2 linked regions of the Kitasatospora fiedleri genome follow. Each later gene encodes a partner of the first gene's protein in a complex. Links are inferred from orthologs where the notes say so. Each region holds a gene or a part of one and is shown in the gene's direction. Other genes may lie near its edges. The genes, in order: pheT and QMQ26_RS27345.

The links.
Region 2: the proteins of pheT (region 1) and QMQ26_RS27345 are in contact, whole or in part, in a crystal structure (PDB 6P24), measured with the Escherichia coli proteins. The link is inferred for Kitasatospora fiedleri from one-to-one orthologs.

What each region holds. Positions count from the first base shown.
Region 1 is NZ_OX419519.1:1,443,573-1,457,952, reverse strand. Bases 2,296-5,450 are described here. They hold pheT (phenylalanine--tRNA ligase subunit beta), read left to right. Parts: upstream 2,296-2,695; coding sequence 2,696-5,206; downstream 5,207-5,450. Other genes in these bases: QMQ26_RS07075 (MFS transporter), read left to right, coding at 5,406-5,450. In the rest of the region: QMQ26_RS07095 (TrmH family RNA methyltransferase), read left to right, coding at 1-314; QMQ26_RS07090 (sensor histidine kinase), read left to right, coding at 360-1,448; more of QMQ26_RS07075, read left to right, coding at 5,451-6,635; QMQ26_RS07070 (GNAT family N-acetyltransferase), read right to left, coding at 6,616-7,107; QMQ26_RS07065 (chitosanase), read left to right, coding at 7,357-8,217; QMQ26_RS07060 (hypothetical protein), read left to right, coding at 8,453-8,851; QMQ26_RS07055 (3-hydroxybutyryl-CoA dehydrogenase), read right to left, coding at 8,939-9,805; QMQ26_RS07050 (SDR family NAD(P)-dependent oxidoreductase), read left to right, coding at 10,065-10,883; QMQ26_RS07040 (polysaccharide deacetylase family protein), read right to left, coding at 11,951-12,802; QMQ26_RS07035 (DMT family transporter), read right to left, coding at 12,969-13,862.
Region 2 is NZ_OX419519.1:6,020,367-6,034,566, reverse strand. What follows is about bases 3,680-6,654. They hold QMQ26_RS27345 (tRNA ligase subunit PheS family protein), read left to right. Parts: upstream 3,680-4,598; coding sequence 4,599-5,711; downstream 5,712-6,654. Other genes in these bases: QMQ26_RS27340 (phenylalanine--tRNA ligase subunit beta-related protein), read left to right, coding at 5,723-6,654; QMQ26_RS27350 (class I SAM-dependent DNA methyltransferase), read right to left, coding at 3,680-4,334. Outside these bases: QMQ26_RS27370 (phosphotransferase family protein), read right to left, coding at 1-510; QMQ26_RS27365 (hypothetical protein), read right to left, coding at 507-1,766; QMQ26_RS27360 (transketolase family protein), read right to left, coding at 1,771-2,769; QMQ26_RS27355 (transketolase), read right to left, coding at 2,762-3,589; more of QMQ26_RS27350, read right to left, coding at 3,600-3,679; more of QMQ26_RS27340, read left to right, coding at 6,655-8,062; QMQ26_RS27335 (ABC transporter ATP-binding protein), read left to right, coding at 8,161-10,056; QMQ26_RS27330 (ABC transporter ATP-binding protein), read left to right, coding at 10,053-11,828; QMQ26_RS27325 (LLM class F420-dependent oxidoreductase), read left to right, coding at 11,884-12,810; QMQ26_RS27320 (helix-turn-helix transcriptional regulator), read right to left, coding at 12,791-13,864; QMQ26_RS27315 (DUF455 family protein), read left to right, coding at 14,103-14,200.

The sequences.
Region 1 (14,380 bases):
CGGTCGAGGAGGCGGTGGCCCGGCTGCGGGCGGCCGGGGTGCGGGTGCTGGCCGCGGACGGGGCCGGGGAGCGCGACCTCGACCAGGAGCTGGACGAGGGCACCCTGGAGGGCCCGTGCGCCTGGGTGTTCGGCAACGAGGCCTGGGGCCTGCCGGAGAAGACCCGCGCGCTGGCGGACGAGGTGGTGCGGGTGCCCATCCACGGGCACGCGGAGAGCCTGAACCTCGCCACGGCGGCCGCCGTGTGCCTGTACGCCTCCGCGCGCGCCCAGCGCTCCCACGACGGGTGTCGCGCCGAGGGCCGGGCGCGCTAGGGTCGGTCCCTGGGCCGGCGAGGGGGCGGGCGGGGGAGGACACCCATGGGCGGCGTCAACTGGGCAGCGGTCGAACCTGACGACCTGCCGGACGGACTGGTGGTCGCGGACGGGCAGGGCCGGGTGGTGGTCTTCAACCGGGCCGCGGAACGCATCACCGGCCGCTCCGCGCACCGCGCGATCGGCGTGCCGCTGGAGCGGGCACTGCCGCTGGAGGACCTGGACGGCCGCCGCTGGTGGCCGCTCACCGACCCGTACGGCGGGCTCGCGGTGCGCACCGGGCAGCCCGAGCGGAACCTGCTGCTGGACGGGCGCGAGGTGCTGGTGTGCGCCAGGTACGTGCGCGAGCGGGCGGCCGGGCCGGTGCGGCAGGTGGTGGTGACGCTGCGCGGCACCGAGGCGCGGCGGCGCACCGAGCGCTCGCACGCCGAGCTGATCGCCACCGTCGCGCACGAGCTGCGCTCGCCGCTGACCAGCGTGAAGGGCTTCACGGCGACGCTGCTGGCCAAGTGGGAGCGCTTCAACGACGGCCAGAAGCGGGTCATGCTGGAGACCGTCGACGCGGACGCCGACCGGGTGGTGCGGCTGATCGCCGAACTGCTGGACATCTCCCGGATCGACGCCGGCCGGCTGGAGATCCGCAAGCAGCGGATCGACCTGGCGGCGGCGGTCCGCCGGCACGTGGCCGGGAAGGTCGCGGCGGGCATCCCCGCCGAGCGCTTCGACATCCGGGTGGCCGGGCCGCCGGCCGAGCAGTGGGGCGACCCGGACAAGCTCGACCAGGTGCTGGCCAACCTGCTGGAGAACGCGGTCCGGCACGGCGAGGGCACCGTGACCATCGAGGTCGGCCCGGCCAGGGAAATGGTGGAGGAGGCCGGGACGCCGCCCCGGACGATCGAGGGCACCGCCGTCATCGTCAGCGACCAGGGCGCCGGCATCCCGGAGGAGGCGATGCCGCGGGTGTTCACCCGGTTCTGGCGGGGCTCCAGGCGCGGCGGCACCGGCCTGGGCCTGTACATCGTCAAGGGCATCGTGGAGGCGCACGGCGGGGTGATCCGGATCAGCCGGGCCGACGGCGGCGGCGCCAGGTTCCGGTTCGTGCTGCCCGCGGGCGTCCCCGACTTCATGCTCTGACCCGGACCGCGGCGCGGTCCGCCGCCGTGGGGGGTCGCGGCCTGCGACTACACTCGACCCCTGGCGTTCCTGGACGCCCGGCGACGCAGCAGACCTGATCACGAGCAGGAGCACGGGAAAGATAGAGATGTCGGCACCCAATAAGTCGTACGACCCGGTCGAGGTCGAGGCCCTCAAGCCCGAGGTGGTGGAACAGGCCCGGGACGAGGCGCTCGCCGCCTTCGCCGCCGCCGCCGACCTCGACGAGCTCAAGCAGGCGAAGGTCGCGCACACCGGCGACCGCTCCCCGCTGTCGCTCGCCAACCGCGAGATCGGTGCGCTGCCCCCGCAGGCCAAGGCCGCCGCGGGCAAGCTGATCGGCCAGGCCCGCGGCGCCGTCAACCGGGCCCTGGCCGAGCGCCAGGTCGAGCTGGAGGCGGAGCGCGACGCCCGGGTGCTGGTCGAGGAGGCGGTGGACGTCACCCTGCCGTACGGCCGGGTCCCGCGCGGTGCCCGGCACCCGCTGACCACGCTCGCCGAGCGCATCGAGGACACCTTCGTCGCGATGGGCTACCAGGTGGCGTCCGGCCCGAGGTCGAGGCGGAGTGGCTGAACTTCGACGCCCTGAACCTGCACGCCGACCACCCGGCCCGCTCGATGCAGGACACCTTCTTCGTCGAGGCCCCCGACGGCACCGCCGACTCCGGCATGGTGCTGCGCACCCAGACCTCGCCGGTGCAGATCCGGGCGATGCTGGCCGGCGAGCCGCCGCTGTACGCGGTCAGCCCCGGCCGGGTCTACCGCACCGACGAGCTGGACGCCACCCATACCCCGGTGTTCCGCCAGGTCGAGGCGATCGCGGTGGACGAGGGCCTCACCTTCGGCCACCTCAAGGGCACCATCGAGGTGCTGGTGGAGAAGCTGATCGGCGGTGGCCTGGAGCTGCGCTGGCGGCCCTCGTACTTCCCGTTCACCGAGCCCAGCGCCGAGATCGACCTCCAGTGCTTCGTCTGCCGCGGCGCCTCGGTGGGCAACCCCGACCGCCCGTGCCGGACCTGCTCCTCGGAGGGCTGGATCGAGCTGGGCGGCTGCGGCGTGGTCAACCCGCGGGTGCTGGTCGCCGCGGGCATCGACCCGAGCCGCTACAGCGGGTTCGCGTTCGGCCTGGGCCTGGAGCGAATCCTGATGAACCGTCACAACGTCGCCGACATGCGCGACATGGTCGAGGGTGACGTCCGCTTCACCCTCCCGTTCGGGATGGAGATCTGATGCGCGTCCCGCTTTCCTGGCTGCGCGAGTACGTCGACCTGCCGGCGGGCGAGACCGGCCGCGACGTCGCGGCCCGGCTGGTCCGCGCGGGTCTCGAGGTGGAGACCGTCGAGCAGCTCGGCACCGAGATCAAGGGCCCGCTGGTGGTCGGCGAGGTGCTCTCGATCGAGGAGCTGAGCGGCTTCAAGAAGCCGATCCGGCACTGCTTCGTCAACGTCGGCCGCGCCAACGGCACCGGCGAGCCCCAGGAGATCGTCTGCGGCGCCACCAACTTCCGGGTCGGCGACAAGGTCGTGGTGATCCTGCCCGGCGGCGTGCTGCCCGGCCCGTTCCCGATCTCCGCCCGGCAGACCTACGGCCACACCTCGGCCGGCATGATCTGCTCCGCCCGCGAGCTGGGCATGGGCGACGACCACCACGGCATCATCGTGCTGCCGCCCGAGTACGAGCCCGGCACCGACGCGATCGAGCTGCTCCAGCTGGTCGACGAGGTCCTCGACATCGCGGTCACCCCCGACCGCGGCTACTGCCTGTCGATGCGCGGCGTGGCCCGCGAGGCCGCCGCCGCGTACGGCCTGCCGCTGGCCGACCCGGCGCTGCTGGACGTGCCGCCGGCCAACGCGTACGGCTACCTGGTGAAGGTCGCCGACCCGGTGGGCTGCGACCGCTTCGTGGCGCGCACCGTGACCGGCGTCGACCCGGGCGCGAAGTCGCCGATCTGGCTGCAGCGCCGCCTGCAGAAGGCCGGCATCCGCCCGATCTCGCTGGCCGTCGACATCACCAACTACGTGATGCTGGAGGTCGGCCAGCCGCTGCACGCCTACGACCGCAACCGCGTCGACGGGCCGATCCAGGTCCGCCGGGCGGCGGCGGGCGAGCGGCTCACCACGCTGGACGGCGTCAAGCGCGAGCTGTCCGCCGAGGACCTGCTGATCTGCGACAACTCCGGCCCGATCGGCCTGGCCGGCGTGATGGGCGGCGCCAGCACCGAGATCCTCGACCCGGTCGTCGACCCGGAGACCGGCCTGGCCAGCGGCACCACCGAGATCATCATCGAGGCCGCGCACTTCGAGCCGGTCGCCATCGCCCGCACCGCCAAGCGCCACAAGCTGCCCTCCGAGGCGTCCAGGCGCTTCGAGCGCGGCGTCGACCCGGAGGCCGCCCGGGCCGCCGCGCAGCGCGCCGTCGACCTGCTGGTGCTGATCGCCGGTGGCACCGCCGAGGCAGGGGTCACCGACATCGCGGCCCCGCACCCGGTGCGCACCATCCCGATCGACGCCGACCTGCCCGACCGCGTCGCCGGCGCCGAGTACGGCCGCGAGACCGTCACCCGCCGCCTCCAGGAGGTCGGCTGCACCGTCGTCGGGGCGGACGTCCTGGAGGTCACCCCGCCGTCCTGGCGGCCCGACCTGACCGACCCGTACGACCTCGCCGAGGAGGTCATCCGGCTGGAGGGCTACGACAACGTCCCGGCCCGGATGCCGGTCACCCCGCCCGGGCGCGGCCTGTCCGAGGCGCAGCGCTTCCACCGCCGGGTCGGCGTGGCGCTGGCCGGCGCGGGCTACGTGGAGATCAACGCGTACCCGTTCGTCGGCGACGCCTCCTTCGACGGCCTCGGGCTGGACGCGGACGACGCGCGCCGCCGCACCGTCAAGCTGGTCAACCCGCTGAACGACGCCGAGCCGGCGCTGCGCACCACCCTGCTGCCGGGCCTGCTGGGCGCGCTGCGGCGCAACGTCGGGCGCGGCAACACCGACCTGGCGATCTTCGAGACCGGCACGGTGTTCCTGCCCAAGGCCGAGCCGAAGGTCGCGCCGCGGCTGCCGGTGGACCGCCGCCCGACCGAGGAGCAGCTCGCCGAGCTGGACGCCGCCCTCCCGGACCAGCCGCGCCGGGTCGCCGTCGCGCTGACCGGCGAGCGGCTGCCGTCCGGCTGGTGGGGCAAGGGCGCGCCGTCCGGCTGGGCGGACGCGGTCGAGGCGGCCCGGGTGGTCGCCACCGCCGCGGGCGTGGAGCTGACGGTCCGCCAGGCGCAGTACGCGCCGTGGCACCCGGGGCGCTGCGCCGAGCTGCTGGTCGGCGAGGAGGTCGTCGGCCACGCCGGCGAGCTGCACCCGCGCGTGGTCAAGGCGCTGCACCTGCCGGAGCGCACCAGCGCGATGGAGCTCGACCTGGACCTGCTGTTCGAGGACGGCCGCCGGGTCTCCGGCCCGCCGGTCTCCGCCTACCCGGTGGCGACCCAGGACGTGGCGCTGGTCGTGGACGCGGGCGTGCACGCCGCGGACGTGGAGGCGGCGCTGCGCGAGGGCGCGGGCGAACTGCTGGAGTCGCTGCGGCTGTTCGACGTGTTCACCGGCGAGCAGGCGGGCGCGGGCAGGAAGTCGCTGGCGTACACGCTGCGCTTCCGGGCCGCCGACCGGACGCTGACGGCCGACGAGGCGTCGGCGGCCCGCGCGTCGGCGGTCGCGGTGGCCGCCGAGCGCACCGGCGCGGTGCTGCGCGGCGCCTGACGGCCTGGCGGCCTGACCGACGACGGAGCCCCGTCGCACCCCCGGGCGGGGGAGCGGCGGGGCTCCGGGCTGTGCGGGCTCCGGGCTGTGCGGGGCCGGGCTGTGCGGGGCCGGGTTTTGCGCGGTTCGGGGCGGGGCTGCTAGGTTCTCGCCGTCGGCCTTCGAACGCGCCCCCGCGGCAGCGTCGGAGGCTTTTTTCATGACCACTCATGGATATCGGGCGCTGCTGCGGCAGCGGGAGTTCGCGGGGCTGTACGCAGGTTTCACGCTGCTGGCGGGGGCCGGGACGCTGTCCGGGTTCGCGCTGGGCACGCTGGTGCAGGCGCGCACGGGGTCGCCGTTCCTGACGGCGGTGAGCATGTACGGGTCGTCGTTCGCGGCGGTGCTGGGCGCGTTGACGCTGATGTCGGTCGCGGACGGGGCGCGGCCGCGCCGGACGCTGGTGGCGCTGCACCTGCTGGCGCTGGCCGCGACGGCGGCGCAGGCGGTGCCGGGGCTGCCGCTGGCGGCGCGGTTCGGGCTGCTGCTGCTGGTCGGGTTCTTCCAGTCGCTGGGGACGGGGACGCGGATGGGCCTGCTGGCGGAGATCCTGCCGCCGGGCGGGTACGCGCCGGCCCGGTCGCTGATGAACGTCACCGCGGGCGGGGCGTCGGTGCTGGGGTTCGCGCTGGGTGGGGTGCTGCTGGCGGTGCTGACGCCGTACCAGGTGCTGGGCGCGGCGGGCGCTCTGACGGCGTTGGCCACGGCGGTGGTGGCGGTGACGGTGCGGGAGCGGTCGGTGCGGCCGCCGCGCCGGCCGGGGCTGCGCGAGACCTGGCGGGGCAACGCCGAGCTGCTGGGACGGCCGGGGAGGCGGGCGCTGCTGCTGAACCTGTGGGTGCCCAACGGGCTGGTGGTGGGCTGCGAGGCGCTGCTGTTGCCGTACGCGCCGTCGGCGGCCGGGACGCTGCTGGCGGCGGGCGCGGCCGGGATGCTGGCGGGCGACCTGCTGGTGGGGCGGCTGCTGGACGCGGTGCGGCGGGCCCGGCTGGCGTTCGGGCTGCGGCTGCTGCTGGCGGGGCCGTTCCTGCTGCTGGCGGCCGGGCCGCCGGTGTGGGCGGCGGCAGCGGCGGTGGGCGCGGCGGGCGTCGGGTTCGCGGCGACGCTGCCGCTCCAGGAGCGGCTGCTGGCGCTGACGCCGGCCGCCGCGCGGGGGCAGGTGCAGGGCGTGGAGTCGGCGGGCCGGCTGGCCTGGCAGGGGGTGGGCGCGGCGCTGGCGGGGGCGCTGGCGCAGTTGGTGGCGGCGCGCTGGGCGATCGGGGCGCTGGCCGGGGTGTCGCTGCTGGTGACGGTGCTCTCGCGGCCGGCGGTGCGGCGGTCGGGGACGGGGGCAGGGGCGGGGGTGGAGGTGGGGGCAGGGCCGGAGGCGGCTACAGCGGGCGGTGCATGACGTGCAGTCCGACGTAGCCCAGGCGGGGGTGGTGGAAGCCTTCGGGGACGGTGCCGAGGATCTCGAAGCCCAGTGAGCGGTAGAGGCCGACGGCCGGGGCGTTGGTGGCGACGACGGCGTTGAACTGCATGGCGCGGAAGCCCCGGGCGCGGGCCCAGCGCAGGGCCTCCTCGCCCAGGGCGCGGCCGGTGCCGCGCCCGGCGTGGTCCGGGTCGACCAGGAAGCTGGCGCTGGCGACGTGCGCGCCGTTGCCCGCCTGGTTGTTGTTCATCTTGGCGGTGCCCAGGACGGCGCCGGTGGTCTCGTCGACGGCGACCACGGTGCGGTTCGGGGCGGGCAGCATCCACCAGCCGCGGGCGGTGTCGGACGTCAGGTCGGTGGGGTAGGTGAACGTCTCGCCGGCGGCGACGACGCGGTGGAAGAACGGCCAGACGGCGTCCCAGTCCTCGGCGGTGGCTTCGCGGATCTCCATCCGGCCCAGCATGGCCGTCGGCGCCCGGGCCGGCCAGCGGTTTTCCGGCGGCGCCCGGGTGGCGGCGGCCGGGGCGGGCGGGGCGCGGGGTGACGGCCCGTCGGGCGGTCCGGGCGGACGAGTCGAACCGGATGCGGTCGGACGTCTTGCGGGAGCGTAAGGCGGACGCTTCAATATCCGTTAGGAAAGTTTCCTAACCCTCCTCCTGTGGGCACCCCCATGCCCGCAGCCGGCAGACGGAGCGTCAGAATGCACCCCAGCAAGCACCGCACCGCCCGCACCACCCGGGCCGCCCTCGCGATCCTGGTCGGCGCCCTCCCGCTGACCCTGGCCGCGGCCGGCACCGGCCACGCCGCCACCCCCGCGGCGAGCACCGCGAGCGCCGTGGCGGTGGCCGCCGTCGGGTTGGACGACCCGGCGAAGAAGGAGATCGCCATGGAGCTGGTCTCCTCGGCGGAGAACTCCTCGCTCGACTGGAAGGCCCAGTACAAGTACATCGAGGACATCGGCGACGGCCGCGGCTACACCGCGGGCATCATCGGCTTCTGTTCCGGCACCGGCGACATGCTCGAACTGGTGCAGCACTACACCGACCTCAAGTCCGGCAACGTGCTGGCCAAGTACCTGCCCGCGCTGAAGAAGGTCAACGGCAGCGACTCGCACTCCGGCCTCGGCACCGCCTTCGTCAACGACTGGAAGACCGCCGCCAAGGACACCGTCTTCCAGCAGGCCCAGAACGACGAGCGCGACCGGGTCTACTTCAACCCCTCGGTCCAGCAGGCCAAGGCGGACGGGCTGCGCGCGCTCGGCCAGTTCATCTACTACGACGCCATCGTGATGCACGGCCCCGGCAACAGCTCCGACAGCTTCGGCGGCATCCGCGCCGCCGCCATGAAGAAGGCCAAGACCCCGGCCCAGGGCGGCGACGAGACCACCTACCTGAAGGCCTTCCTGGACGCCCGGAAGGTGATCATGAAGCAGGAGGAGGCGCACGCCGACACCAGCCGGGTCGACACCGAGCAGCTGGTGTTCCTGAACGCCAAGAACTTCGACCTCAACCCGCCGCTCAAGTGGAAGGTCTACGGCGACCCGTACCAGATCAACTCCTGATCTCCCCCGGGTCGGAGACGGCCCGAGCGGCCTGAGACGGCCTGAGACGGCCCGAGCGGTCCGAACGGCCCGGCGCCCGTGCGCGCCGGGCCGTTCGCCGTGCGCCGGACGATTCGCTGACGTACCGTCAACACACTTGCTGCGCAAGGTTATTACGGATCGGACACATTCCGGACGGGCGGCCCCGGCGGCTCGTAGCGTCGGCCCTGACCCGTGTCCGTCCCGAGGGGAGACCATGCGCATCCGAGCGATCGCCGCCACCGCCTGCCTGGCCGCCGCGGCGGCCCTGGCCGTGGCGGGCTGCGGGCGGACCGGCGGCACCGGGGCGCAGCTCGCGCAGGACGCCGGCCGGGCCGCGTTCGGCGACGTCGAGGTCACCGCCTGCGGGGTGGACGACGCGCTGCAGTGGCCCGCCGCCACCGTCCGGATCACCAACCACACCGCGACCACCAGCAACTACGTGGTGCAGATCGCCTTCGAGGACGGCAGCGGCCGGCAGGTCACCGAGGGCGTCGCCGCCGCCGGCTCGCTCCCGCCCGGCCAGGACGCGGTCGAACAGGCCCAGGGCACCGCCGACCCGCACGGCCCGGTCAGCTGCCGGGTCGCCGACATCGTCCGCTACGCCACCCCCTGACGGCCCCCGCCGCCGGGCCGCGTCCCCACGAAGTCGGAGCGGCCCGGCGGCGGGGCGTCGGGCGACGCTGCGTCAGGACGCGCTGCGTCAGGCGGCGGTGTAGTCGTAGAAGCCGCGACCGGACTTGCGGCCCAGCAGGCCCGCGTCGACCATCCGGGACAGCAGCGGCGGGGCCGCGTACAGCGGCTCCTTGTACTCGTCGTACATCGACTCGGCGATCGAGACGATGGTGTCCAGGCCGATCAGGTCGCACAGCCGCAGCGGGCCCATCGGGTGGGCGCAGCCGGCCTCCATGCCCTTGTCGATGTCGGCGGCGGTGGCCACGCCCGACTCGAACATCCGGACCGCGGAGAGCAGGTACGGCACCAGCAGGGCGTTGACCACGAAACCGGCCCGGTCGCGGGCCCGGATCGGCTCCTTGCCCAGGGCCTCGACGGCGAACTGCTCGGCGCGGGTGGTGGTCTCGGCGGAGGTGGTCAGGGTCGGGATGACCTCGACCAGCTTCTGCACCGGCGCCGGGTTGAAGAAGTGCAGGCCGATCACCTGCTCGGCCCGGGTGGTCGCGGCGGCGAGCTTCACGATCGGGATGGAGGAGGTGTTGGAGGCCAGGATCGCGTCCCGGCGCGCCACCACCTGGTCCAGGGTGCGGAAGATCGCGACCTTGACGTCCTCGCGCTCGGCGACCGCCTCGACCACCAGGTCCCGGTCGTGGAAGTCGGCCAGCTCGGTGGTGAACGACAGCCGGGCCAGCGCCGCGTCCCGGTCCTCCTCCGACAGCTTGCCGCGCCGCACCGCGGTCTCCAGCGAGTTGGTCAGCCGGGTCCGGCCCAGTTCCAGGGCCTCGCCGCCGGCTTCCGAGACCAGCACGTCCAGACCGGAACGGGCGAACACCTCGGCGATGCCCGACCCCATGAGGCCGCAGCCGACTACTCCGACGCGTGCGATGTCACTCAACTCAGATGCCCTTCGGAAGGAGCCGGGGATCACCCGGCGGTGGTGTCGCGGACGCCGCGGCCCGGTGGGGGCCGGGCGGTCCGCCCGGACGACGGTACTACCTGCCTTAACGCCCGTTCACATCGGTGCGTGCCGACGGCCCCCGCGCCGGGCCCTGGGCCGAACGGGTGGGCGTCGGCAGTGCGCCGCGCGCGCTCCCCGTGCGCCCCCTCGGTCGGGACCACAATGCGGAGGTCCAGCCGGAGGAGGGAGCAGAGGGATGGGGACGGGATCACTCACCGGGCAGGTCGGACTGGTCACCGGGGCCGGCCGCGGCATCGGCCGCGAGATCGCCATCGGGCTCGCCGCCGAGGGCATGGCCGTCGGACTGCTCGGCCGCACCCAGGAGACGCTGATCGCCACCCTCAAGGAGTGCGTCCGGCACGGTGCCCGCGGCGTCGCCGTCACCGCCGACGTCACCCGGCCCGGCGCCGTCCGGGAGGCCGTCCGCTCGATCGAGCGCGACCTCGGCCCCGTCGACCTGCTGGTCAACAACGCCGGACAGGTCGACCGTGCCGAGGTGCCGCTCTGGGAGACCGACCCCGCCCAGTGGTGGCAGGTCGTCGAGACCAACCTGCGCGGCCCCTACCACCTGCTGCGCCACGTCCTGCCCGGCATGGTGGAGCGCCGCCGCGGCCGGGTCGTCAACCTCAACAGCGGCTTCGCGCTGCGCCCCGACGGCCACTACACCGCGTACGCCACCTCCAAGGGCGCGCTGCTCCGGCTCTCCGACAACATCGCCGACTCGGTCGGCCGGCACGGCGTCGTCGTGCTCGACATCAGCCCCGGCACGGTCGCCACCGAGATGACCGCCGGCATGCCGGTGTTCCGGGACACCAGGGCCTGGGGCTCCCTCCCGTACATGGTCGCCGTCACCGTGGACGCCGCCCGCGGCCGCTTCGACGGACTGCACGGACGCTTCCTGCACGCCGGGCGCGACAACCTGGAGACCCTGGTCGCCGCCGCCCCCGCGATCCGCTCCACCGACGCCCGCACCCTGCGGCTGCGCCCGTACGGGCCGGACGACCCGCTGGCCTGAGCCCCCCTCGCCGTCCTGCGCCCCCGCCGGGTCAGAGCTCCAGCAGGGCGGCCAGCTCGGCCTCCGGCAGCGAGCCCGCCGGGCGCCCCGCGCCGGCGAACGCGGCGGCCAGCCGCTGCAGGGCCGCGTTGAGCGGCACCGGCACCCCGTGCAGCCGGCCCAGCAGCACCACCTCGCCGTTCAGCCAGTCCGCCTCGATGTCTCCGGTGCCGCGCGCCAGCGACTGCCAGGACGAACCCCCGGCCCGCGGCCCGCCCGCCAGCGGCACCTGCGCCACCCGGTCGCCGCGCCGGGCCCGCTGCTCCTCCTCGGACGGGTACGCGATCCCGGCGGCCGCCAGCACCGCCTCCCCTCCGCCCGCAGTCGCCGCCACACCCGCAGCCGCAGCTCGCCGTCGATCGGACCGGCCACCGCCTCCAGCGCGTTGCCCAGGTTGCTCAGCAGCTTGGCGTACTTCCAGGCCATCACGTCCGCGGCGAGGGGCGCGTCGAAGTGCGAGTCGGCCAGGTCGGCGGCGATCCGCCCGGCCAGCTCGTCCGTGCCGTGCGGGTAGCGGCCCAGGTGCAGCACGCCCGAGCGCGGCGAGCCCGCCGCCGCGACCCGGCCCGGCTCCAGGTGCGAGGACGGCAGCCACACGCACATCCCGTACACCCGGGCGAAGCGGCGCAGCGCCAGCCGCTCGTTCTCCACGCCGTTCTGCGCGCACACCAGCGGCAGCCGCTCGCCCGCCGTCCCGCCGCCCGCGACCGGGCGCGGCGCCCACCGGTCGAGCAGGGCCGCCGAGTGCTGGGTCTTCACCGCCAGCACCAGCACGTCGTCCGGCGTCAGCCCGACCTCCTCGGGGCCGCCGACCGCCGGGACCGCCAGCCGGTGGGTGCCGTCCGGGACGGTCAGGCGCAGGCCGTCGGCGCGCAGCGCCGCCAGGTGCGGGCCGCGGGCGACCAGCAGCACCTCGCGCCCGCTCTGGTGGAGGCGTCCGCCGATGGTGCCGCCGACCGCGCCGGCGCCCAGGATGAGATAGCGCATGGGTCGAGCATCGCACGGCCGGGGCCGGGGGTGACGCCGGGTCAGGCGCAGAGCTCGGAGGCCGTCACCGCGTGCAGGCCCTGCCCGGCGAGGCCGTCCAGGATGGCCGGCAGCGCCGTCACCGTGCCCGGGTGGTCCATGTGCAGGGCGACCACCGAGCCGGCCGCCGCCGCCCGCAGCACCCGGCGGGTCACCGTCTCCGCGCCCGGGTCCGCGTAGTCGCGCGGGTCGACGTCGAAGGACAGCACGTGCGGGTAGCCGACCCGCTGGGCCTGCTCCTTCACCATCGCGTTCGCGTACTGCGCCGCGGACGGCCGGAACCAGCGGCCGATCGACCCGGTCAGCCGCTCCAGCCGCTGCGCGCACTGGGCTATCTCCTCGTGCGCCTGCTCGGCGCTCAGCGCGCAGATGTCCAGGTGGTTCTGGGTGTGGTTGCCCAGCTCGTGCCCGCCGGACAGGATGCGCTCGGCGATCTGCGGCTGCTCGTCCAGCCAGCTGCCCACCGCCAGCACGGTCAGCCGGGCGCCGTGCTGCTCGGCGGCGGTCAGCAGCGCGGTGGCGATCGCCGGATCGCCCTGCCCGTGGAAGGTCAGCGCCAGCTGCGGCCTGGTGCGCGGGCCGGTCACCACCTCCTGCGGGGTGTCCGCGGCCAGCGGGGGCAACGCGAACGGGGTGGCGCTCGGGGACGGCGAGGGCGACGGCGACGGGGACCCGCTCGGGCCCGCGGCCGGCGACTCGGTCAGGTGCGCGGGCTGTGGACGGGCCGCCACCGAGGGGCCGTCCGGGCCGTGCACGTCGGAGGGGCCGCCGCACGCGGCGACCAGGCCGCCGGCGGCGCTCAGCGCGGCCAGGCGGGAAGCGGAACGCAGAACACTGCGGCGGTCGACTGTCATCGCGGCCCAGCTAAGCCGAGGTTCCGCGGGGGCAGCAAACGGCAGCCGCCCGGACGAGTGGCCGCCCGGCCGGAAGGTGACGGGGCGTGAGCGGCCCGGCCCGGGCGCCGGGCTGCGGCGGGGGCGGCCGGGTGCCCGGCCCCGGGCCGGGCCGGGGCTGGCCCGGTCAGGTCGCCGCGCCGAACAGCAGGGCGCCGGTCACCAGGGCGGCGCCCAGCAGCTGGAGCGGGGCCGGGACGGTCGCGGTGAGGACCGCGCCGGAGAGGGTCGCGGTGAGCGGGATCAGCCCGCCGAACAGGCCCGCCCGGTCGGCCGGCAGCACCGTCAGCGCCGAGTACCAGAGCAGGAACGCCCCGCAGGTCAGCACCGGGCCCAGGTAGAGCAGCGCCAGCAGCTCGCCGCCGGTGGGCATCCGCAGCGCGGACGGCGAGAGCGCCGCCGCCATAGCGAACAGCGGCACCGCGAACAGGGTGGTGTACGCGGACACCCGGACCGGGCCGAGCCGCGGCAGCAGCGGGACGGCCAGCAGCGAGAACGACGCCTCGCACAGCAGCGTCCCGGCCGCGGACAGCAGGCCGAGCGCGTCGCCGTGGCCGAAGCCCTGGGTGAGCGCCGCGCCGCACACCACCAGGGCCGCCGCCGCGAGCAGCCGGACGGCCGGACGGCGCCGGGCCAGCAGCGGGCCGGCCACGCCGAGCAGCAGCGGGGTGCAGCCGACCACGCTGCCGACCACCGCCGGGTCGGTGTGCCGCAGCGCGGCGACCAGCAGCAGGTTGAACCCGAACAGGCCGGTGCCGGACAGGGCCAGCAGCAGGGCGAGTTCACGCAGCGTCAGTCGGTGGGCGAGCCGCGGCCGGCGGCGGGCCAGCGGCAGCAGGATCGCGGCCGCCAGGGTGTAGCGCAGGGCCTGGCCGCCGGCCAGCGGGTAGGCGGAGAACGCGGCGCTCACCCCGGTGGAGGCGCCCAGCAGGGTCATCGCGCCGGCCGCGCGCAGGGAGCCGGGCGGCCGGGCGGGAGCGGTGACGGCGGTGGTGGCGGCGGTGGTGGTGGTGTCGGGCATGGCTGCCACGCTAGGAGCACGGTGGTCCGGTTCCAGGGCCACTCGGGGAGCCCGATGGAGGACCAATCGGGAGTGCGGGCCGCTAGCCTGGGGGCTCGTCCGCCGCCGGTCCGCCGGGCCAGGGGCGGGCCTCGGACGGTCGGCCGGCCGGCCGGTCTGGTGCGGCGGAGGGGCGGAGGGGCGTTCGGGGTGCGGGAGTTGCTGATCAGCTGGGAGCCGGGCGGCGGGGACCTGACCGGGCGGCTGACCCGGGCGCTGCGGGCGGCGGTGCGGGAGGGGCGGCTGGCGGGCGGGGTGCGGCTGCCGGCCAGCCGGGCGCTGGCGGCGGAGCTGGGGGTCTCGCGCGGGGTGGTGGTCGAGGCGTACGAGCGGCTCGCCGCCGAGGGCTACCTGGTGGGGCGGCGGGGGTCGGGCACCCGGGTCGCGCCGGGGGTGGCGGTGGAGCGGGCCGGGGCGGCGGTGCGGGCGCCGGCGGCCGAGCCGCGCTACGACCTGAAGCCGGGCTCGCCCGACCTCGG
Region 2 (14,200 bases), 4.6 Mb from region 1 along the record:
CTCCAGCGTGACGGCCGGGAGGCGGACCCCGGCCGGCAGGTAGGCCGCGGCCACCTCCCCGGGGACGGCTCCGACCGGGCGGGGCCCCTGCCGGTGCAGCCGGGCCGCCAGCTCGACGCCGGCGCACAGCACGGCGGGCCACTCCTCGGGCCGGGCGGCGGCCATGAAGGCCGGGAAGTCGGTGGCCGGCACGTGGCTCATCACGAAGCCCCGGTCGAGCCTGCCGACCGGACGCGGGCGCGGCAGGTCGAGCCCGCCGAGCCCGGACAGCAGCTCCCACTCCCGGTCGACCATGTCGTCCTGCGGGTCCAGCGGGACCTTGGCCACGTAGCGGGGCTCCCCGCGGACCGCGGTCTCGACGAACAGCCGCTGGCGCTGCTTGCGCTCGCTGCGCGGGACCCAGGTCCGGAAGGTGATCCCGGCCGGCTCCGCGCCGTCGAGGCGGCGGTGCAGCGCGAGCATCGCCTCCTCGGTGCGGGACAGGCACTCCCGGTACGCGTCGGTGTTCACCGGGCGCCCCCGACCAGCTCGTCGGCCGGGGCCGGCAGGACCTCGCCGAGCAGCGCCGAGAAGGACGGTCCCTGGAGCAGCGCGCGCAGTTCGGCTACGCCGTCCGCCCGGTCCTCCGGGCCGAGGTCGACGAAGCTCTCGATCCGCTCGTTCATGCCGCGGCGGAACAGCGCGTACCCGCCGTCGTCCGCCAGCAGCCGGCCGACGTGGCCGACGATCGCGGCGGTGCCCTCGAAGTCGTCGGCCGGCACCTCGTACCCGGGGATCAGGTCGGAGAACCGGCTGCCGTGCCGTTCGAACAGGGTGCCGGCCAGCCCCTCCAGGTTGCTGATGTGGCCGTAGTGCTGCTCCGGGAGGGCCATCGGGAAGTGGCCCAGCAGCAGCGCCTCGTGAATGGCCGTCAGTCCCGGGGTGAGCAGGTAGTGCCGGGCGGAGGCCACCGCGGGGATGAAGGCCCGGTGGGACAGGCAGCGGAACTCCGCCGTCCGGCCCCCGACCGCGACCCGCGCGGCCCGGTCGCCGCCGTAGCTGCCCCCGCAGACCGCGACCCGGTCGAACCGCGGCCAGTCGGCCAGCAGGTCCGGGATCCAGCGCGAGACCAGGTGCAGGTACGCGTTGTGGTGGTCGTAGTCGAGCAGGAAGTTCTTGAAGCCGCCGATGTTGACCATCAGGTCGACGGCGTCCTCGGTCGCCCGGGGGACGTCGGCCAGGGCCGGCTCGTCCACGATCGGCCCGGTCAGGTGGGCCCCGACGGCGCCGAGCGCGCGGAGTTCGGCGATCCGCTCGGCCACGCCCGGGAAGTTCTGCGCCGCGGAGACGTCCGCGAGCAGGTGCGCCGCGAAGACCTGCTCGTGCGGGGACAGCTCCGCCAGCACCTCGGCCGGCGGGGCGGAGCCGGTCCGCCGGGAGAGCTCGCACAGCTCGGCGATCCGCCAGGCCGGGGTGTCGAGCTTCCAGAAGGCGAGCAGGCTGTCGACGAGCAGCACCGGGCGGCCGGCGGCGACGGCGCGGAACACCAGGTCGGCGTCCATCACCGAGACCACCCAGTCGGCCCGCCGGATCTCCCGGTCCAGCGCCCCGGCGTCGGCGGCGATGTCGACGAACTCGTCGAAGGCGTCGGCGTTGCGGTGGGCGAAGTCCGCGGCGACGGTGACTCCGGTGAAGACGCGGTGGTGCCCGTCCAGGGCACGGGAGACGGCGGTGAGTTTGGATATCGGGCCAAAGCCGCAGCTCTGGGCGCCGAGCAGGATGCGCATCAGATCACTCCGGGGTCGGGGGCGGTTCGACGAGGGCGCGGGCGATCGAGGCCGCGTCGATGCCGTAGAAGTGGAACAGTCCGGCCTGGTCGAGCACCGGAGCGGGCCGTTCGTCCACGGCCAGGAAGCGGAAGGTGCCGTGCCAGCGCCCGGCGAGGGCGAGGGCGGTCTGGGTCGCCAGGCCGCCGAGGACGTGGTGCTCCTCGACCGTGACCACGGTGGACGCCCCGGAGACCGCCGCCAGCAGGGCCTCCCGGGGGAACGGGAACACCGCGGTCAGGCCGAGCACCCGGACCCGCCGCCCGTGCGGTCGGACCGCGTCGGCGGCGCGCAGCGCCTCCGCGACGGTGCGGCCGGCGGCCACCACCACCGCGTCACCGGGGGCGTCCGGGTCGCCGGGGTCGCTCGTGCTGTCGGGGCCGTCGAAGTCGAAGACGCCGGGCCGGTCGAAGGAGAAGGGGGTGTCGGCGGCGTGGACCACCGGGTCCTCGCGCGCGCCGAGCCGGACGTAGCGGGGGCCGCCGCCGAGCACGGCGTCCCGTACCGCCCAGTCGGCCGCGTGGACGTCCGCCGGGCAGTACACCCGGGTGTGCGGCATGGCCGACAGCGCGCCCAGGTCCTCCGGGACGTGGTGGGTCGCGCCCAGCGTCCCGTAGCCGAGGCCGCCGCCGACGCCGAGGACGGTGACGTCCAGGCCGGGGCGGCAGATGTCGATGCGGAGCTGCTCGGCCGCCCGGCGGACCAGGAAGGGCGCCATCCCGCAGACCACCACCCGCTGGCCGGCCCGGGCCAGCCCGGCGGCGACGCCCATCAGGTTGCCCTCGGCGATGCCCACGTCGATGAAGCGGTCGGGGTGCCGGGCGGCGAACGCGGTGGCGAGCGCGCGGCCGTCGGCGGCCAGCACGACCAGGTCGGGCAGCCGGTCGCCGAGGTCGGCCAGCGCCCGGGCGACCGCGGGCCGCATGCCGGCGGCCGGCCCCGTCCCGGGGTTCCGCTCAGTCATCGGCCACCGCCCGTCCCCGGTCCAGGGCGGCCAGGGCGGCCGCCAGCCGGGCGGGGTCCAGCGTGCCGGTGTGCCAGTCCGCGCTGTGCTCCATGAACGGCACCCCCTTCCCCTTCACCGTGTGGGCGAGCAGCACCGTGGGCTGCCCGTCGGGCGCGGCGGTCTCCGTCAGGGCGGCCCGCAGCGCCGCGTGGTCGTGGCCGTCGACGGTCACCGTGCGCCAGCCGAAGGCCCGCCACTTCCGGTCGAGCGGGCCCAGGTCCAGGACCTCCGCGGTCGTCCCCTCCTGCTGCATCCCGTTGACGTCGACCAGGGCGACCAGGCGGTCCAGCCGGCGGTGGGCGGCGAACATCGCCGCCTCCCAGACCGATCCCTCGTTCAACTCGCCGTCGCCGAGCACCACGTGGGTGCGGTGGCCGCGCCCCTGGAGCCTGGCCGCCTCGGCCAGGCCCGCGCCGATCGACAGGCCGTGGCCCAGCGCCCCGGTGGCCGCGTCGACCCCCGGCACGCCGTCCACCGGGTGGCCGGCCCAGGGGCCCGGCCGCTCGGTGTCCAGCAGCCCGTGCTCGGCCAGCACCGCGTAGAGGGCCCACACCGCGTGCCCCTTGCTGAGCACCAGCCGCGGCCGGCCCGGGTCGGACGGGTCGCCCGCCGGCGCGCCGGTCTCCCGCAGGACCGCGATCAGCAGGTCGACCACGGAGAGCGATGAACCCAGGTGGACCTGCTGGTTCCCGGCGAAGCGCAGGATGCGCCGCCGCGCGCCGAGCGCCAGCTCGGCGGGCGCCCGCACCGGCCCCGCCGCTGCCCGCGTGGACGTCATCGGCCGGACGTCAGACCGTGCCGCGGCGGTACACCGACACGTGGTTGCCCGACCTGGCGTTGAACGGCTCGCCGAGCCACCCGCCGGTGCGCTCGACCAGGGTCAGCCCCGCCAGACGCGCCATCAGGTCCATCTCGGAGGGCCAGACGTAGCGCAGGAACGCCGGGAACAGCTCGACCTTGCCCTGCTTGAGGTGGATGTGCTGCTCCAGGATCTGCTGGGTCGAGGGGTCGTGCTTGTCCGCCTCGATGAGCACGTGGTCCAGGCCCATGTCGTGGACCTGGGTCCACGAGTTGCGCCGGAAGCGGGTGGGGTCGGGCATGAACGCCTCGACCACGAAATGCCCGCCCGGCTCCAGGGCCGCCGCCGCGCTGGAGAAACAGGAAATCTGCTCCTCCTGGGTCTGCAGGGCGTAGATCGTGTTCAGCACGAGAAAGGCCAGGGAATAGCTCTGCTCCACCTCGAAGGAGGAGATGTCCGCCTTCGTGACCGGAATTCCGGCACCCCCCTCCTTTTCCCGCAGCTTCTCGGTCATCTCCTCCGACGAGTCGATTCCGTGCACTTCGATGCCGCGCTCGACGAGCGGCACCGCGATGCGACCGGTGCCGATGGCGAGTTCCAGGACGGGGCCGTCGCCGGCGAGCTTCGCCAGGAAGTCGACGGCCTGCTCAGGGCCGGGCCAGGGCAGGCCGTCGTAGATCTCCGCCCAGCGACTGCCGTACGTCTGCGCATTCCATGCACTCATCTGACGTCCTCTCGTGACACCGGAAAGAAGCGATAGCGAGACCATGGCACGGTGCCGTTCCCGACACCATCGGGCCATCGGTGAAAGTTGCTGACAGTCCGCAAATGACCACCCCGGCAAAACGGGCAAAAGCTTTCACGGCCGACATCGGAGAAGCCGATCCCGTTGCGTTCCGGCGGCCCGCTCCGCCACGATGGGGCACCGGAAATCCCCGGCCGGGAAACGGCACGGACCGCATGCGGGAAAACCGATCAGGAGGGATCCATGTCCGAACCAGCACCCGCGGCCACCGGTCGGGATCCGCTGTCCGCGCCGCGGATTCGGGACCTCCGCGACCTCGCCCTGCGCGAACTGGCCGCCTGCCCGGCGACCGGCCCGGCCCTGGCGGAGTGGGAGGGCCGCCACCTCGGACGGCGCGGCTCGCTCGCCCGGCACCGGGCGCTGATCGGCCAGGCGCCCCCGGCGCACCGGCCCGCGCTCGGCCGCCTGCTCGGCACGGCCGCCGCCGAACTGGCCCGGGCCCTGCGGGAACGGCGGGAGCGGCCGGCCGACCTCGCCGCAACGACCGACCCCGCCGCGCCGACCGCTTCCGCCGCGCCAGCCGCTTCCGCCGCGCCGACCGGGACGCTCGACCCGTGCCTGGCCCGGCCGGCCGCGCCGCCGCCGGAGCCGCACCCGGTCAGCCGGCTGGCGGACGAAGTCGCCCACTACTTCGGCCGGTTGGGGTTCACCCGGCGCGCGTCCCGGCAGATCGAGGACGTCGCCCACAGCTTCGACCTGCTGGGCGTCCCCGCCGACCACCCCACCCGCAGCCCGCAGCACACCTACTTCACCGAGGACGGCGCGGTGCTGCGCTCCCACACCACCGCGTCCGCGCTGCGGCTGCTGCGCGAGCTGCCGCCGGGCCGGAGCGCCCGGTTCGTGGTCGACGGTCCGTGCCACCGCCGCACCGTCCCCGGGCCGCGGTTCGTGACCCAGTTCCACCAGTCCGAGGCGGTGGCCGTGGGCCCGCGCATCCGGCTGAGCGACCTCAAGGGCCTGGCCCTGGGGCTCTGCGCGGAGGTGCTCGGCCCGGACGTGCCCGCGCGGCTGCGGTTCCGCACCCTGCCGTACGTCTCCCCGGGGCTCGCCATCGACGTCGCCTGCACCCCGTGCGGGTCGGCGGGCTGCGGCCTCTGCCTGGGCAGCGGGCACCTGGAGGTGATCTCGGGCGGGATGCTGTCCGCCGCGGCGATGCGGTCGGTCGGAGCGTCCCCGCAGGTCCGGGCCCTGTCGCTGGCGGTGTCCCTCGAACGCGTGCTGGCGATCCGCCACGGCCTCGACGACATCCAGCACTTCCTCGACAACGACCTGTCCGTTCTCACCCAGACCTACTGAGGGAGCGTCAGATGCGGGTCCCGGTCTCCTGGTTGAACGAGTTCCTGCACCGCGAGCTGTCCGTGCGCGAGATCGACGAGCTGCTGGGCGAGGCGGGGGTCGCCGTCACCGGCGCCGACTCCGCCGGCCTGCTCAGCCCGCTGGTGGTGGCCGGCCGCGTCGAACCCGGTCCGGCCGGGCGGCCGGGCACCGTCCGGGTCGCGGTGCCCACCGGGGAACTGGTGCGGCTGCCGGACGGGGTCGGGGAGGCGCCGCCCCCGGGCAGCGTGGTCGCGGTGGCGCTGCCCGGGGCCAGGCTGTTCGCCACCGCCGACCGGTCCGGCCCGGAACCGATACGCGGCAGGCTGCTCCGGGTGGGCCCCGCCGGACACCCCGGACAGCCGGTCGGCCGGATCTGCACCAGCGCCGAACTCGGCCTCGGCCCGCACCCGCACGTCCACCTGCTGGCACCCGGCTCGCGACCCGGGACCCCGGTCCGGGCACTGCTGCCGGAGGCGCGCGTCGAGGAGGTGCTCACCCTCCGGGTCCCGGACACGCTGGCGCACTGCGGCGGACTGTGGGGCCTGGCCGGGGAGATCAACCTCCGGCTGGACGGCCCCGGGACGGCCACCACGGCCACCGCCGGCGCCGCCGACCCCGGGGGCACCCGTCCCCCCGGACCGCCCGACGCGCCGGTCCTGGAGGTCCGCGCGCCGGAGGTCTGCGCCGCGGCCCTGCTGCTGCCCCACCCTCCGGCCGCCGGGCCCGCGCCGGACTGGGAGCGGGCCGCGCTGGCCGGCCTGACGGCCGACGACGGGCTCGACCGGGTGCTGCTGATCGCCGCGTTCGAGTACGGGGTGCGGCTCTCCGCCCACCGGCTGCCGGCCGGGGGACGGGTCCGCGTCCGGCTGGACGACCCCGCCGGGGCCCGCGCGCCGGGCGACGCGCCCGACCGGGCGGACCACGCCCACCTGCCGCTGACCGTCACCCCGCGCCCGACGCCGCCCTCGCCGTCCGTGCCGCCGCCGTCCGTACCGCCGCTGCCGCCGGGCGCGGAACGTCTGCTGGTGCTGGCGACCGCCGAGGCGGGGAACGCGCCGGACGGCGAGCGCTGTCGGCGTGCCGTCGCCCGGGTCGGCGCGCTGCTGGACCCCGGGACGCCGTCGGGGGGCCGGGCCGTCTCGGTGGCCTTCGGTCCGACGGCCGGGCGGCGGACGCTCACCCTCGACCCCGCCGCGCTGCGGTCGCTGTCGGAGGGTCCGGCGGAGGGCCCGGCGTACGGTCGGCTGCTCGCCCTGATCGGTGCGGACTGCGACTGGACCGACGGCGGGCTGCGCGTCCGGGTGCCGCCCTCCCGGCCCGATCTGCGCGATCCGGAGGACCTGGTGGCCGAGCTGGTCCGCCTGCACGGGCTGGGCCGGATACCGGCGACGCTGCCCGACGGCGAGGTCCGCCCCGAACCCGACCACCGCCACCGCGCCCTGACGGCGCTCCGCCGCACCCTGGCCGGGTGCCGGTTCCACGAACTGCTGACCCCGGTCGTCGGCACCGGCCCGGCGCCCGCGGACGGCCCGGCCCGGGAGGACCCCTGGTGCGCACCGGTGCTCGGGCTGGCCGGGTCCGGGCCGGGCCGGACCCGCTTCGTGCGCCGCAGCCTGGTGCCCGGCCTGGCCGCCGCCGCCCGCGCCCAGTCCCCCGCCACGGCCCCGCACGCGCTGTACGAACTGGGCATGGTGCTGGACCCGCTCGGACCGGACGGCGCGCGGGAGCGGACCTCGCTGGCACTGCTGCACACCCCCGCCGACCCGCCGGGGGCACCGGGGACGGGACCGCTCCGGGAGGCCGGCTACTGGCAGGTCCTGGACGCCGTCAAGGCGCTGCTGCGCCCGCTCGCCGCGGGCCCGCTGCGCACCGAGCTCCTCGACGACCCCGCGTTCCGGCCCGGCACCGCGGCGCTGCTGCTGGTCGCCGGGCAGCCGGTCGGCCGTCTCGGCGTGCTCCCGGCGGGCGCTCCCGCCGAGCGCTCCGCGGTGGCCGAACTCGACGTGGACCGGCTGCTGTCGCTGCCGCGGGTGCCCCGGACGGTCACCACGCCCGCGCGCTTCCCCGAAGTCCAGCGCGACGTCTGCCTGTTGCTGCCGCCCGGGCCGGCCGCCGGACCGGTGCTGGCCGCGCTGGCGGACTCGGGGCCGCTGGTGCGCCGGGTCGACGTGCTCGACGTCTACGACGTCCCGGGCGAGCACCGGGCGGTCACCGTCCGGCTGGTCCTCGGGTCGCGCTGGCACACCCTGGAGCGCCGGGAGGCCGGCGCGGCCGTGGAGCTCGCGGTCGCCGCGGCCGTCGTGGCGGGCGCCCGGGGGACCAGGTCGTAGCCGCCGGTCGGCCGCTGCGCGGCCCCCACCACTGGACCGCCCCGGAGGGGGCCCCTGATTCCGGAGCCCGACCGCCGGGCTGGAACGAGAAGAGGAACATGGACAACCACGATGCCTGGGGGGCGCGTTCACGGCGCGGCCTCGCCCTCCTCGTGACAGCGGTGCGCTCGCAGCCGCTCCCGTTCGCCGGGGCACTGGCCGGCAGCGCGCTCTACGCGGGAACCACCGTGGCGACCGCGTGGCTGCTGGGTCAGGTGACGAACCACGTGCTGGCCGCTCGGGCCGCCGGTTCGGCGGTGCCCGGTCTCGCCGCGGACACCGCCTGGCTGCTCGGCGCGGCCCTGCTCCAGGTCGTCGGCTTCGTGTGCCGCGAGAGCCTGTCGGCGGTGATACGCCACCGGTTGCAGGCCGACCTGCGCCGTCGCCTGGTGCGCCGCTACGCCGTGCTGCCGCCGACCGGGCAGCGGCAGCGGGCGACCGGCGACCTGCTGTCCGTGATCGACGCGGACGTGGAGGTCACCTGGCAGGCGGTCCGCCTGCTGCCGTCGGCGTGCAGCGCCCTGCTGATGCTGGCGGCGGGCATCACGGCGATGTTCCTGACCGCCCCGGCCTTCGGCTGGATCGGCGTGGTGCTGCTGCTGGTCGTGCTGACCTTCTGCGTGGCGTTCGAGTACCGGGCCGGGCCGCTGGTCGCCCGGCTCCAGGCGGTGCGCGGCCGACTGGCCGCCGTCGCGCACGAGAGCTTCGAGGCGGCGCTGCTGGTCAAGGCCACCGGCCGGGCGGAGTCGGAGACCGCGCGCTTCGCCGAGTCGGCCGAGCGGCTGCGGCAGGCGAGCCTGGCCGCGGGCCGGGTCCGCTCCGTCTTCGACCCCGTCATGGAGGCGCTGCCCGGTGCGGCCATGCTGGCGGCCCTGCTGGTGGGCGCCCTGGAGGTGCGCTCCGGGAGGATCGAGCCGGGGGCGGTGGTCCAGGTCGCCTTCCTGATCGCCCTGTTGGGGCTGCCGATGGTCTCGGTCGGCTGGATCATCAGCGAGTTCCCGCTGAACGCCACCGCCTTCGCCAGGGTCGAGGCGGTGCTGGCCGACGCCGGACCGCCGTCGGCGGCGGGCCCCGGGTCGGACGCCACCGGCCCGGACGCGGACACGGCCGCCGCCGGTCCGGACCCGGCATCGGACCCGGACCCGGCCGCCGCCGGTTCCGGCGCGGCCGCCGTCGCGCTGGAGCGGGTCTCGCTGGTCCACCCGGACGCGCCCGAACCCGCCGTGCGCGAGGTGTCGTTCGAGGTGGCCGCCCACCGGCAGGTCGTCCTGGTCGGGCGCTCGGGTTCGGGGAAGTCCTCGCTGTGCGCCCTGCTGGCGGGGCTGGCCGTCCCGTCCTCGGGCAGGGTGCGGCTGGACGGGACGGACCTGCGGCTGCTCGACCCGGCGCGGGCCACCGAGCGGATCGCCCTGCTGCCCCAGCAGCCGTTCCTGTTCCAGGACTCGATCCGGGCCAACATCCGCCTGGGGGCCGACGCGGACGACCGGGAGGTCCGGCGGGCGCTGCGGCTGGCGCAGGCCGAGGGGTTCGTCGACGCCCTGCCCGACGGGCTGGACACGCCCGTCGGCGAACGCGGGCACACCCTGTCCGGCGGCCAGCGCCAGCGCCTCGCCCTGGCCCGGGCGCTGCTCCGCCGGCCGGGGCTGCTGGTCCTGGACGACGCCACCTCCGCGGTCGACCCGCTGGTGGAGGCGGCGATCCTGGACGGGCTCGGCGCCCTGCGCCCCGAACTGACCGTGGTGATGGCCTCGTCCAGCCTGGCCGCGGTCGAACGCGCCGACGAGGTGGTCTACCTGGAGCGGGGCGCGGTGCGCGCCCGCGGACCGCACGGGGAGCTGCTGGCCGCCTTCCCGGCGTACCGGCAGCTGGTCACCGCCTACCGCCGCGACCGGGAGCGGCGCGCCGACGGCGCCGGTCTCCACGGCGCCCCCACCGACAAGGAGTTCGCCGGATGAGCAGCAGCACCATCACCGAGGCCCCGGGCGGGGCCTGGGCCGTCATGCGGCGCGGGATCGCGCTGTCCGACGAGTTCCTGCGGGGCATCACCGCGACCGTCCTGCTGGGGCTGGTCGCGGTGGCCGGCCGGGTGGCCCTGCCGGTCGCCCTCCAGCGGGCCCTGGACGGGGCGACCCGGGACGGGGCCGGAACGGGGGCGGTGGTCTGGCCGGTGGTCGGCGCGGGCGTCGCGGTCGTGACGACGGCGGCGGCCGGCTACTGGGTGAGCGTCCGGCTCTACCGGGCCAGCGAGGCCGGTCTGGCCGCCACCCGGACGTCCGCCTTCCGGCACATCCACGACCTGCCGCTGGTGGTCCAGGAGGCCGAACCGCGCGGCGCCCTGGTGGCGCGGGTGACCTCGGACGTCGACACGGTCAGCAGCTTCCTGCAGTACAAGGGCCTGATGCTGGCGCTGAGCGCCCTGCAGATGCTGACCACCACCCTGGTGATGGCCTACTACGACCTGCGGCTGACCCTGCTGGTCTGGGCCTTCCAACTACCGCTGATCGTGTTCCTGAACCGCAGTCAGAACTCGCTGTCGCGGCTCTTCGGCACCCTGCAGGACCGCCTCGCGGGGCTCCTCGGGGTCACCGGCGAGACCCTGAACGGCGGGGAGACGATCCGGGTCTACGGGGCGCGGGACTACGCGGTGGCCCGGGCCGACCGGGCGGTGGCGGACGTCCACGCCGCCCAGACCCGCTGCCAGTGGGGGACCACGGCGGCCCAGACCGTCGCCGAGCTGGTCCCCAGTCTGATCACCGTCGCGCTGGTGCTGGTCGGCGCGCGGCTCACCGGCGACGGGTTGACCGTCGGCGACCTGACGGCGTTCCTGTTCCTGGCCGTGCTGTTCGTCACCCCGACCCGGATGGGCGTCACCGCGTTCACGGAGGCGCAGCGCGCGCTGTCGGGCTGGCGCCGCCTGCTCGGCGTCCTCGCCGCGCAGGCGCAGGACCCGGTCGACGACGCGGCCCGGACGGTACTCGGCGCCGAGCCGGCCGCGATCTCCTTCGCGGGGGTGCGGTTCGCCTACCCGGGGGGCCACGAGGTGCTGCACGGCGTGTCGGTGGTGATGGAGCCGGGGCAGCGGGTGGCGGTCGTCGGGGAGACCGGTTCGGGCAAGACCACCTTCGCCAAGCTCGCCTGCGGCCTGCTCCGCCCGAGCGGCGGGCAGGTGCTGATCGGCGGCGTGCCGGTGGACCGGATCGACCAGGGCTCGCTGCGGCGCCGGGTGGTCATCGTGCCCCAGGAGGGCTTCCTGTTCGACACCACCATCGCCGAGAACATCCGGTTCGGGGTGCCGGACGCCGACGACGGGCGGATCCGGCGGGCGTTCCGGGAGCTGGGCCTGGACGAGTGGCTGGAGTCGCTGCCGCTGGGCCTGCGCACCCCGGTCGGGGTGCAGGGCGGCTCGCTGTCCGCCGGGGAGCGCCAACTGGTCGCCCTGGCCCGGGCGCACGCGGCCGACCCGGCCGTGCTCCTGCTGGACGAGGCCACCTCGGCGGTGGACCCGGCCACCGAGGACCGGATCCAGCGGGCGCTGGAGAAGCTGACCACCGGGCGGACCGCCGTGGTGGTGGCGCACCGGCTGGTGAGCGCGCAGAGCGCGGACACCGTCCTGGTCTTCGACCGGGGCCGGATCGTCGAGGCGGGCCCGCACGCCGAACTGCTCGCCCGCGACGGGACGTACGCCGCGCTGCACGACGCCTGGATCACCCGGCCCCAGTACGGCTGAGCCGCGGCACCGCCGACCGCCCCCCACCGTCCCGCACGCCAGGAGGACCAGCAGCATGGATTTCCGGATCTTCGTCGAACCCCAGCAGGGGATGGACTTCGCCCAGCAGGCCGCCACCGCCCAGGTCGCCGAGAGCCTCGGCTACGACGGCTTCTTCCGCTCCGACCACTACCTGGCGGTGGGTCCGGGGCCCGGCCTGCCCGGGCCCACCGACTCCTGGGTCACGCTGGCCGGCTTGGCCCTGCGGACCAGCACGATCCGGCTGGGCACGCTGCTGTCCGCCGCGACCCTGCGGCTGCCGGGGCCGCTGTCGATCCAGGTGGCCCAGGTCGACGAGATGTCCGGCGGTCGGGTGGAGCTCGGGCTGGGCGCCGGCTGGTACGAGGAGGAGCACGCCGCCTACGGCATCCCCTTCCCGGCCCGGCGCTTCGGCCCGCTGGAGGAGCAGTTGCAGATCCTGCGGGGGCTGTGGGCGACCCCGGCGGGGAAGACCTTCGACTTCGCGGGCGAGCACTACCGCCTCACCGGCTGCCCCGCGCTGCCCAAGCCGGTGCAGCGCCCGCACCCGCCGATCATCGTGGGCGGCCGGGGGCCGCGGCGCACCCCGGAGCTCGCGGCCCGGTACGCCGACGAGTACAACGTCGGGTTCGTCCGCCCGGAGGTGGCCCGGGCCCAGTTCGACCGGGTCCGCGACGCCTGTCGGGCCCTGGGCCGCGACAGCGGCACCCCCGTCCTCTCGGTCGCCCTGGTGGCGTGCTGCGGCAGCACCCCGGCCGCGGTGACCGCCCGGGCCCACCGGATGGAACGCGGCGAGGCGGAGCTGCGCGCCACCGGGCTGACCGGGTCCCCCGCGGAACTGGTGGACAAGATCGGCCGCTACCGGGAGGCGGGGGTGGAGCGCGTCTACCTCCAGCTGCTGGAGCCGGAGGACTACGACCACATGGAGCTGATCGCCCACCAGGTCATTCCGCAGACGAGGTGACCATCGCCCGCCGGTCGGGGCCGGCCGCCCCGCCCGCCGCGGGGACCAGCCCCCGGGTGCACGCCTCCACCCCGGCCTGGAAGCGGCTGCTGACGCCGAGCGAACTCATCAGGTCCGAGAGGTACCGCCGGCAGGTGCGCACCGACAGGCCGAGCCGGCGGGCCACCACGTCGTCCTTGGCGCCGCTGGCCAGCAGGCGCAGGATCGACAGCTTGACCTGGTCGATGACCTGCGGCGGCTGCGCCTCGTCGGCGAGGAACGGCACGCCGCGGTCCCAGCAGTTGGTGAAGATCCCGGCCAGGACGGAGATCACCACCGGGTGGCGGACCAGCACCGCGGCCTGCGGCCCGTCCTCGGGGTCCGGGCCGGGCGAACCGACCCCGTCGGCCGCCAGCAGCAGGGCGCAGCGGTGGTCGAACAGGACCAGCTGGGCCGGGAGTTCGTCGATGGTGCGGAACTGCGCCCCGTGCGCGCCGAGCGTCTCGGCCAGGCCCTCGGTGGGCAGGTGCAGCCGGGCGCCGTGCTGGTGGACGGCGCGGATCGCGACGCCGCGGCGCAGCGCGTCCCGGCACTGGTCGGTGCGCCGCTCCCACTGGCGGTCGAAGCTCCCGCTGTCCGCCTGGAGCAGCAGGAGCTGCTGGGAGGTGCGGCCGATCTCCAGGTCGAGCAGGGCGTCGAGGGCCTCGTCCCCGACGATCTCGAAGGTCTGCTGCGAGCGCGCGCCGGTGACCGACTCGTGCACCGGGACGAGCAGTTGCAGCTGGGTGCGCAGCCGCTCCGCCAGGGCCGCGCGGCGGCGGGCCTCGGCCTCCATCGGCACCACCAGCGCGGCCATCGCGGCGTGCGGCTCGACGGCCAGCCAGTCCCGGTCCGAGTGCGCCTCCACCACCCGGAGGCTGCTCAGCAGCCGGTACACCTCGTCCACCCGCTCCAGCGGGACGTCCGCGCTGGCGCTCAGCCACTCGTCGTCCCGGCGGCCCTCCTCCAGCAGTCGGCGGTAGGCGGCCACCGCGAGCTCGTCCAGGTCGGGTATCGGGTTCTCGGACGTGTCCATGTGCTCCTCCAGCCGGCCACACGTAGCGACGCACCGTCAGTCGGCCTCCCGGAGGGGGCCCCCGCGACTGTGGCACCGGCGGCCGCGGGGCGACAAGGGAGTTGTCTCCTGTGGCGGTCGGCCGCACCTGCGGCGGGGGAGTTCCGGCCTGGCCGGTACTCCCCCGCCGCAGCCGTAGCCGGGCCGGACGGGGCTGCCTAGATTCGATCCGCAGGCAGCCGACCCGAAGGGGATACCCATGAACGCGCACGCTCCAGACGGCGGAGGGCCCGGCCGCATCGACGCCCTCTCGATCGGTGAACTCGCGGCCTTCGACCTCTCGCTGTACCACGCCAC